3 regions of the Aminipila butyrica genome follow, and region 1 is predicted to be linked to each of the others. Evidence: predicted binding sites of a transcription regulator. Region 1 holds the regulator's gene; each other region holds the start of a gene.
The links. Region 1 encodes HrcA, which represses chaperone genes, less so after heat shock. Its sites were predicted from a motif close to TTAGCACTCNNNNNNNNNGAGTGCTAA; they were not measured.

Region 1 (3,283 bases):
GTTCGGGATATGGTAGCGGCAAATTTGCCTTACGGCATGCAGCGAAAGCTGGAAATCGCCAGAGCCTTAGCTTTAAATCCAAAGCTGTTACTCTTAGATGAACCGGCAGCAGGTATGAATCCAGAAGAGACCATTCAGCTGATGGAGCTGATTCGGCAGATACGAGATGATTTTAATCTGACTGTCCTCATCATTGAACATCACATGGATTTAATCATGGGACTGTGCGATAAAATCTTTGTATTAAACTTTGGTAAAGCCTTGGCGGAAGGTACGCCGGATGAGATACAGGACGACAAGCGGGTAATCGAAGCATATCTGGGGAAGGAGGAAGACATTCATGTTGAAGGTAAACAATCTTAATGTGCACTACGGTGGTATTCATGCTCTCCGGGGAATTTCCATCGATGTCCAGCAGGGAGAAATTGTTACCATCATCGGTTCAAACGGTGCAGGTAAATCTTCCTTATTAAATGCTATCAGCGGTATGGTCAAATATCAGGGAGATGTAATCTATGAAGACCAGAACCTTCCCAGACAGGCTCATAAAGTGGTTAAGGCGGGAGTTTGTCAGGTACCGGAAGGACGTATCATCTTTGCCAACCTCTCTGTGCACGAAAACTTAAAAATGGGTGCGTATCTTAGGACGGATAAGAAGGGGATTCAGGAAGACTTTGAGCGGGTGTATCACCTTTTTCCCAGATTAAAAGAACGGGAAAAACAAGTTGCCGGTACGTTGTCAGGCGGGGAGCAGCAGATGTTGGCTATGGGCAGGGGATTGATGTCCAATCCAAACTTAATCATGCTGGATGAACCATCTTTAGGCTTAGCACCGCTCTTAATCAACACTATCTTTGAGATTATCGTAGAAATTAAACAGATGGGTAAAACGCTGCTGCTGGTGGAACAAAATGCCTTTAAAGCACTTTCGGTAGCGGATAAAGCGTATGTGCTGGAACAGGGGGTTATTACCGCCTCAGGCAGCGCAAAAGAGCTACTGGCGGATTCAACCATTCAGGAAGCTTATTTGGGGAAGAAAAATAAGTAAAAGAACACGGATAATCAGTAACTGTAAAAGTCGGCAAGGCCCAAAGAATTTCTTTGACCTAGCCGACTTTTATATTGGTAGATAAACGGCAAGGACAAAATCAAAAAATTATATCTTTTTTTGCAAGAAGTGTTGACATTACACCATAAGAGTGTTAAATTAAAAATGTAGTTAGCACTCATGCGACGTGAGTGCTAACAAAGAAAGGGTGAGCAAGATGGATTTAAACGAAAGAAAATTGAGAATATTACAGGCCATCATCGGTGATTTTATTCGCACTGGTGAACCGGTTGGATCCAGAACCCTTTCAAAGAAGTATGAGTTAGGTGTGAGTCCAGCTACGATTCGCAATGAAATGTCCGATTTGGAAGACATGGGATTTTTGACCCATCCTCATACGTCAGCCGGCAGGGTACCTTCTGACAAAGGGTACAGGCTGTATGTAAACGAGCTTATGAGCAAGAAGGAATTGAGCTTGGAGGAAAAACAGATTATTTCAGAGAAGCTGCAAAGCGATATGTCGGAGTTTGAAAGAACCATTCAGCATGCGGCCAGCCTGCTGTCTGAAATCACCAACTTGACATCCTTTGCGATGACTCCCAAGACCGATGAGGATAAATTGCGGTTTGTTAATGTTCTGCCTGTAGACGATAGCACCGTGGTGCTGATGATTGTGGCGGAAAGTGGTAAAGTGTCTAACACGGCACTGAAGATTCGGGTGGCTTACACTAGGGAAAATTTGGAGCTGCTATCCAAATCTATGACCTATAACTTTAGAGGTAAGACCATCAGCGAAGCTTTGACGGTGGATATTATCCGCTCCTTTGAGACGGATTTAGAAGCCATGGGCATGCTGGCACAGAACATTATGCCAAACTTTATGAAAACCCTAGAAAAAATGCTCAACGTCGATTTGTATATGGATGGATTGACCAACATCTTTTCCATACCAGAATACAATGACATCGACAAGGCGAAAGTATTTCTAGAGCTGTTGAACAAGAAAGAAGACTTTACTAAAAAGTTGATTGATCGGGAAAACGGCGTGATTATTACGATTGGAAATGAAAATGCAGATGACATGATGCAGAATTGTAGTTTGATTACCGCCACATACCACATAGACGGCAAACTGATCGGGAAAATCGGTGTGATTGGTCCCACCAGAATGAAATACGACGAGGTAACTTCTGTTATCGAGTATATAACCGAAAATTTGAATAACACTTTTAAACTGACAGGAGGTAGTGAGGACGATGATTAACCAGCAGAAGACCGCAGCCGAAAAGGATGTGGATATCCTGGAAGCGCAGGAAGCGGATGGAACAGAGGCAACAGGGGAAGCTAATACAAAGGAAAGCGAAGCTCAGGACACGGAGGCCCCAGAGGTGGCAGTTGAACCAGAGACAGAGGATGTTCCGGCTGAAGAGAGCGAACAGAAGTATTTGCGGCTGATGGCGGACTTCCAGAATTACAAAAGAAGAACAGAAAAAGAGAAAAGTGACATTTATGCATATGCAAACGAGAAAATCGTTTCAGAATTGCTTGATGTGATAGATAACTTTGAAAGAGCACTTGCTCACGGCGAGGGCGAGGAAGGGTTTGTTCAGGGTATGAACAACATATTTAAGATTTTCAAGGGGGTACTGGAAAAAAGCGGATTAGAAGAAATCGAAGCAACGGGAGTAGCATTTGATCCCAACTTTCACAATGCTGTAATGACCGAAGACAGTGAAGAGCACGAAAGCGGCCTTGTAACAGCGGTCTTACAAAAAGGATACAAATTAAATGGTAAAGTAATACGGCCAAGCATGGTCAAGGTCGCAAATTAGGGAGGTAATATATTATGGGAAAAGTAATAGGTATAGACTTAGGGACTACAAATTCCTGTGTATCTGTTCTGGAGGGCGGTGAGCCTGTAGTAATAGCTAACGCAGAAGGAAATCGAACCACACCGTCAGTGGTAGGCTTCACCAAAGGTGGAGAACGTCTAGTAGGTGAAACGGCGAAGAGACAGGCCATCACTAACCCGGATCGGACTATTGCGTCCATCAAGACGTACATGGGTTCCGACCACAAGGTAGAAATTGACGGAAAACAGTATACACCACAGGATATTTCAGCGATGATTCTAGGCAAGCTAAAGGCTGATGCGGAAAGCTACTTGGGCGGAAAGGTAACGGAAGCGGTTATTACCGTACCAGCTTACTTTACAGACGCTCAGAAGCAGGCCAC
Region 2 (3,283 bases), 960 kb from region 1:
CCAGCACCTTTTCTGCTGAAACCTTGTCGCTGTTAGCAGGAATCGCATTGAGCACCTTTTCCATCTCAATAGAAAGATCTCCATTGCTGGTCAGGCACACCGGATGGCTCTTCAGCCGCTGAGATACCCGAACCTCTGAAACCTTGCCTTCCAGGGCTTCCTTCATGGCTGCAAATAAATCCTTATTTTCCTCTGCTTGCTTTTCCAGAGCCTCTTTTTCTTCGGCGGTCTCTTCGATACCCAAATCATCACTGGAAACGGATTTAAAGGACTTTTCTTCTACCGCCCCGATAATTTTGATAGCAAATTCGTCGATTTCATCTGTGCAGTATAGGATCTCATACCCCTTATCCTTCAGCATTTCAGTCTGAGGCTGCTTATCCAGCTTCTCTCGGCTTTCGCCGCAAGCATAATAAATATATTTCTGGTCCTCTTTCATTCGGGACACGTACTCTGCAAAGGTCACCAGTTTCTTTTCCGAAGAGGAATAGAACATGAGCAATTCCTGCACCGCATCCTTGTGCATGCCAAACTCATTGTACGCACCAAATTTCAGCTGCATGCCAAAGTTCTCAAAGAAGGTCTCATACTTCTCCCGATCGGTGTGAAGCATATCTAATAGTTCAGCTTTAATCTTCTTCTCCAGCCGAACGGCAATCGCTTTTAACTGCCTATCGTGCTGTAACAACTCTCTGGAGATATTCAGGGACAAATCCTGTGAGTCCACCAGCCCTCTGACAAAACTGAAATAATCCGGTAGAAGATCGGCACACTTTTCCATGATTAAAACACCGCTGGAATAAAGCTGCAAGCCCTTTTCGTACTCCTTGGTGTAATAATTGTATGGCGTCCGAGCTGGAATATACATCAGCGCATTATAGGTCGACACGCCCTCGACATTGGTGTGAATCACCTTAGCCGGTTCTTCAAAATCGAAGAATTTTTCTTTATAAAATTGGTTGTAATCTTCCTCTGTAATAGTGCCTTTGCTCTTCTTCCAAATAGGCACCATGCTGTTCAAGGTTTCATCTTCTCTGTAGGTTTCGTATTCCGGCGTATAATCCTTATCCGCCTTCTGCTCTTCGCTTGCTTCCTTCATTCGATGCTTTTCCGCATTCATCTTGATAGGGTAGCGGATATAATCTGAGTATTTTTTAATCAGACCTTTCACCTTGTATTCTTCCAGGAACTCCCCGTACTTTTCATCTTCTGTATCTTCTTTGATATACAGGATAATTTCCGTTCCTGGGTTCTCTTTTTCGCATGGCTCTATGCTGTAGCCCTCTGCTCCAGTAGATTCCCATAGATGTGCCTGCTCTTGTCCATAGGCCTTGCTGACTACCTGAATCTTAGACGCAACCATAAAGGCCGAATAAAAGCCCACGCCAAATTGACCGATAATATCAATTTCTTCCTTGGCATCCATCTTATCTGCATTTTCTTCTTTAAATTGCAGCGATCCACTTTTCGCTATGGTGCCCAGATTGTTCTCCATTTCCTCTTTGGACATACCGATACCGTTATCGCTTATGGTTAAGGTGCGAGCTTCCTTATCCACCGCCAGCCGGATATAAAAATCATCTCTGGAGATACCTGTGTTCTCTGTTAAAGCCAGGTAGTAGAGTTTGTCGATGGCATCGCTGGCATTGGAGATTAGCTCTCTCAGGAATATTTCCTTGTGTGTGTAAATTGAATGAATCATCAAGTCCAACAGCCGCTTGGATTCTGCTTTAAATTGTTTCTTTTCCATATACAATTCCCTCTTTCTCTTTTATGTGATGCAATATTGCTGTATGTAAATACGTTATCAGCCTGTTTGGCACTCACTATATACGAGTGCTAACAAATATAATATACATTGCTTGTCACAAAAAATCAAGAGAAAAAGGGAAAAAAATATATAATGGATTTATCAAATAATACAAAATTTATATGGACGTTAACAATAAAAAAAGAAAACCATATTTTTAGAAAACAAAAGACCCAAGATTGCAATAATCTTGGGTCTTTTCCGTAAGCTTAAAATTAACGCTTGGAGAACTGAGATGCTCTTCTTGCCTTCTTTAAACCGTACTTCTTTCTTTCCTTCATACGAGGGTCTCTCGTTAAGAATCCTGCTGCTTTCAGCAGTGCTCTGAACGCTTCTTTGTCTGCTACGCACAGTGCTCTGGAGATACCATGTCTCAAAGCACCTGCCTGACCAGTGAAACCGCCACCGTTTACAGTAGCAATTACGTCAAACTTGCCTTCGCAGCCAGCCACCTCGAAAGGCCGTCTAACTTCTCTTTTAACAATTTCCATTCCGAAATATTCTTCCAGCGGCTTCTTGTTTACGATGATCTCACCTTTTCCAGGGATTAATCGAACTCTAGCAACTGAGGACTTTCTTCTTCCGGTTCCCTGATATTGAATCTTTGCCATTGTCTATTCCTCCCTTTCCTAAAATTCCCAAACTTCTGGCTTCTGAGCTGCATGATCGTGCTGTGTACCTGCATAAACCTTCAGTTTTTTGTACATCTGTCTGCCAAGCTTGCCGTTTGGCATCATGCCTTTTACAGCATGTCTGATTATTTCGTCTGGCTTCTTTGCCTGTAACTTTTCAAAAGTGATCTCACGAAGACCGCCTGGATATCCAGTATGTCTCTTATAAATCTTTTCTTTTCTCTTCTTACCTGTTACTTCTACCTTCTCTGCATTAATTACGATTACATAGTCTCCGCAATCAACGTGTGGTGTGTAGATTGGCTTTTTCTTACCTCTAAGAATAGCAGCAACTTCGGATGCAAGTCTACCAAGAGTCTTACCCTCAGCATCAATTACATACCACTTATGCTCTACTTCATGAGGCTTCGCGATAAATGATTTCATTTTTCCCTCCTCACCTACTAAAATTGGCACCTGCCAATCACTTTCGGCAACTTTACTATAACGTTGCGGGCCACGGCCGGTCTTTCCCAGCCTGCACCCTGTATGAAAAAGCCCTAAACGGATCTTTGACATTCTTTTCCGGCACCGTGTAACACACAATGCAGAATTAGTTTACACTTTTTGAGGGTTTAAGTCAATAAAAACTTCTATTTTCTTTTGGCCACTTCCACAATTTCCATGAACTTTTTCATGATATAACCGAAGTTCTCTTTTACATGAGGCAGCTTGCACTGACTGCAATCTTTAATGTTGTCTTCTGTATATCTAAAATTGCCCCCGCACTTGTCTCCCAGAGCATAGAGCGGGCAGTAGCAGAACAGGCAGTTGAACTCCTCCGGCTTACTGGTGGGATGAC
Region 3 (3,283 bases), 720 kb from region 1:
CAACCGGCTGACCGGGATACCCGTCCAGCCTGCCACCACTTGGGCGATTTCCTCCTCCGTGACCTCTTCTTTCAAGAGCTTCCGCTCCACCTTCTCTTTCTGAGCACTTTCCGCCTGCTGCAACGTCTTTTCCAGCTCCGGCAACGTACCGTATTTCAACTTGGCCAGCAACTCCAAGTCGTATTTCCGTTCGGCTTCTTCAATCTGATGTTTTACGTCCTCCACCTGTTGTTTCACCGCTTTCACGTCGGTGATGGATTTCTTTTCGTTTTCCCACTGTGCCCGCATGGAAGCGTTTTCAGCTTTCAGCTCGGACAGCTCCTTTTCCAGATTATCCAGCCGCTGCTTCGAGGCTGCATCCTTTTCCTTGGAAAGGGCCTGCTTCTCAATCTCCAGCTGCATAATTTTCCTAGAAATCTCATCCAATTCCGCTGGCAGGCTATCGATTTCTGTACGGATTTTAGAGGCAGCCTCGTCCATCAGGTCGATCGCCTTGTCTGGCAGAAAACGGTCGCTGATATAGCGGTCGGAAAGGGTGGCACAGGCGATGAGTGCCCCGTCGGTAATCCGCACGCCATGGTGAATCTCAAAACGCTCTTTCAGCCCCCGCAAAATGGAGATGGTATCCTCCACCGTCGGCTGATCTACCAGCACCTTCTGGAAGCGCCGCTCCAGGGCCGCATCCTTTTCAATATATTTTCGGTATTCATCCAAAGTCGTAGCCCCAATGCAGTGAAGTTCTCCCCGGGCCAGCTTCGGCTTCAATAAGTTGCCGGCATCCATAGAACCTTCCGTCCGTCCAGCTCCCACAATATTGTGAATTTCATCAATAAACAGGAGGATGCGGCCTTCAGACTTTTCTACTTCGTTGAGGACAGCTTTCAACCGTTCCTCAAATTCCCCTCGGAACTTAGCTCCGGCAATAAGCGCTCCCATATCTAGAGCGAAGATCGTCTTGTCTTTCAGCCCCTCCGGTACATCGCCGTTGAGAATCCGCTGCGCCAGCCCCTCCACCACGGCAGTCTTGCCCACACCTGGTTCGCCGATAAGCACCGGATTATTCTTGGTCCTTCGGGAAAGAATCTGAATGGCGTGACGAATCTCTGCATCTCGGCCGATCACCGGATCCAGCTTACCATCTCTGGCCATCTCCACCAAGTCTCGGCCATATTTGCTCAGCGCCTCGTAATTCTCCTCCGGATTCTGGCTGGTCACCCGCTGATTACCTCGGACCTTGGTCAGATTTTGCAGAAATTTTTCCTTTGTAATATCATATTTTTTAAAAATCTTCGCTGACGGAGTCAGTTTTTCTTCCAACAAAGCCAAATACAAGTGCTCTACGCTGACATATTCGTCCTTAAAGCGACCTGCAATCTTTTCTGCTTCCATAAATAGCCTGCTCAGCCGATTGGTGGAATAAACCTGATCATTTCCCCCTGTGACTTTAGGTAGCTTATCCAGTTCCGCCGCCAGCTCTCGGCTAATCTGCACCGGGTCCAGGCCCATGTATTGCAGAAGTTTGGGAATCAATCCCTCCTGCTGTCCAAGCAGTGCTGCGTGCAGGTGTTCTCCATCTACCTGCTGGTGTCCTTCCTGAATAGCTAAGTTCTGGCAATCCATAATTGCACCCTGTGCATTTTGCGTATACTTATCAAAGTTCATCTATCATCCCTCCCTCACGAAAACCCTCCTTTTGGCACATTTACTTGCAAAGTTTACGGCTCATCCGGAAGATTCTTTTAACATAATTTCTCTCATATACTTATATTATACCTACTTACTCAAAAAGTAAACAACTTTTTAGCACTCATCACGTTAGAGTGCTAACAATTTCTTAAAGGTATTGAAACCACTGGGTGTAAGTGATTAAAAAATTATAAAAACTACTTGCTAGAGGGAAGATTTAAGACTAAACTAAAAAAGATATTAGAAAATAAACGCATAGGAGGAATATGAATGATGGAAAATGACAAGGCGTCTCAGCCTAAGCTGGCCGCAAAACAGTATCTTGGGTGCCCGAGCAGCCCACAAGTCTGTTTTTTCTGGTTGAGTTAAGAGGAGAACACAGATGGAAAACTTAAAGGCCACGAAATGTACCCCATCAGAGGATGTAAACGTCCGCCCTTTTGCCTATGCCGCCTCCCTCATTAATGGCAAGTGGAAAATGCACATCCTCTTCTGGCTGTGGAAAGCAGAAGTCCTTCGCTACAACCAATTAAAACGAGCCTTGGGTCCGGTAACCCATAAAATGCTCAGTGCTCAGCTGAAAGAACTGGAGCTGGACGGAATCATCTGCCGCAGGGAATACCCTCAAGTTCCCCCAAAGGTAGAATACAGCCTGACAGAAACCGGCCAATCCCTAATGCCTATTTTAAACGCGCTCTGCACCTGGGGGCAGGAGCATATTCCCCAAGACTGGAGTTTAAACTGACTAGAAAAAGATAGCCATAATACCTCTGTAGCAAAGGCTCACTAAGGGATTCAGCACGAGGTCTGTAATGTTGAATACAATTAATACCATGAGAATCAGAAAGCCTTTGTCGTAGATTTTATAGTAGAATTCCGTCTGCTTTAGGTTGAAAACCTCCGTGATGATGCCAAAGCCGTCTAGCGGAGGAATCGGCAGCAAATTAAAAATCATCAGTACCAGATTGATAATAATCACGTAGACGAGGATTTGCTGCACCACGCCACCCATGTAAGATAAAGTCATGAACCCGGCAGCAAAGGTATAAAACAATTTCAAAATGCCCCCGGCAATTACTGCCAGCAGCAGATTCATGCAGACTCCAGCCACCGATACAATAAGCTCATCCCTGCGGGGATTCTTGAAATTTCGCGGGTCGACCTGAACCGGAACACCCCAGCCAAAACCCGCTACCATCAGGCAGAGAAAACCAAAGGGATCTATATGTGCCAACGGATTCAGCGTCACCCGACCCTGATACTTTGGCGTCATATCGCCCAGCTTATAGGCTGCCACGGCGTGTCCAAACTCGTGAAAGGACAGACCGATAACAATAGCTGGAAGGGACAAGGCCATCCCCATAAGCCAATCCAGCGGATTGGAAAATCGGCCTCCCATCCAGGCCATACCGGCCATAACCAGCAGTAAAACAAAAAATGTAGGATTAAAAAATCGCCTCAAAACAGACCATCCTTTCTATTGCTCTTAAAAATTATACCTGAACATTTTATCACAAAATACCACTCCTGCAAATAGTATATACTATATGAAATTGCGCAAGGGGTGAATTTAAAAATATGAAAAGAAAATGTTACT

Region 2: a site for HrcA is predicted at 1,817-1,843, ahead of htpG (molecular chaperone HtpG). Genes of this name have one in related genera too.
Region 3: a site for HrcA is predicted at 1,801-1,827, ahead of clpB (ATP-dependent chaperone ClpB). Genes of this name have one in related genera too.

Annotation. Positions count from the first base shown of each region.
Region 1 is NZ_CP048649.1:2,014,530-2,017,812, reverse strand. It holds gene Ami103574_RS09565 (ABC transporter ATP-binding protein) at 1-363, shown strand, start outside; gene Ami103574_RS09560 (ABC transporter ATP-binding protein) at 341-1,048, shown strand; gene hrcA (heat-inducible transcriptional repressor HrcA) at 1,266-2,312, shown strand; gene grpE (nucleotide exchange factor GrpE) at 2,305-2,880, shown strand; gene dnaK (molecular chaperone DnaK) at 2,895-3,283, shown strand, end outside.
Region 2 is NZ_CP048649.1:2,977,228-2,980,510, forward strand. It holds gene htpG (molecular chaperone HtpG) at 1-1,750, opposite strand, end outside; gene rpsI (30S ribosomal protein S9) at 2,026-2,421, opposite strand; gene rplM (50S ribosomal protein L13) at 2,440-2,868, opposite strand; gene Ami103574_RS14080 (cysteine-rich small domain-containing protein) at 3,075-3,283, opposite strand, start outside.
Region 3 is NZ_CP048649.1:1,297,281-1,300,563, reverse strand. It holds gene clpB (ATP-dependent chaperone ClpB) at 1-1,662, opposite strand, end outside; gene Ami103574_RS06280 (winged helix-turn-helix transcriptional regulator) at 2,069-2,431, shown strand; gene Ami103574_RS06275 (site-2 protease family protein) at 2,432-3,148, opposite strand; gene Ami103574_RS06270 (LysM peptidoglycan-binding domain-containing protein) at 3,265-3,283, shown strand, end outside.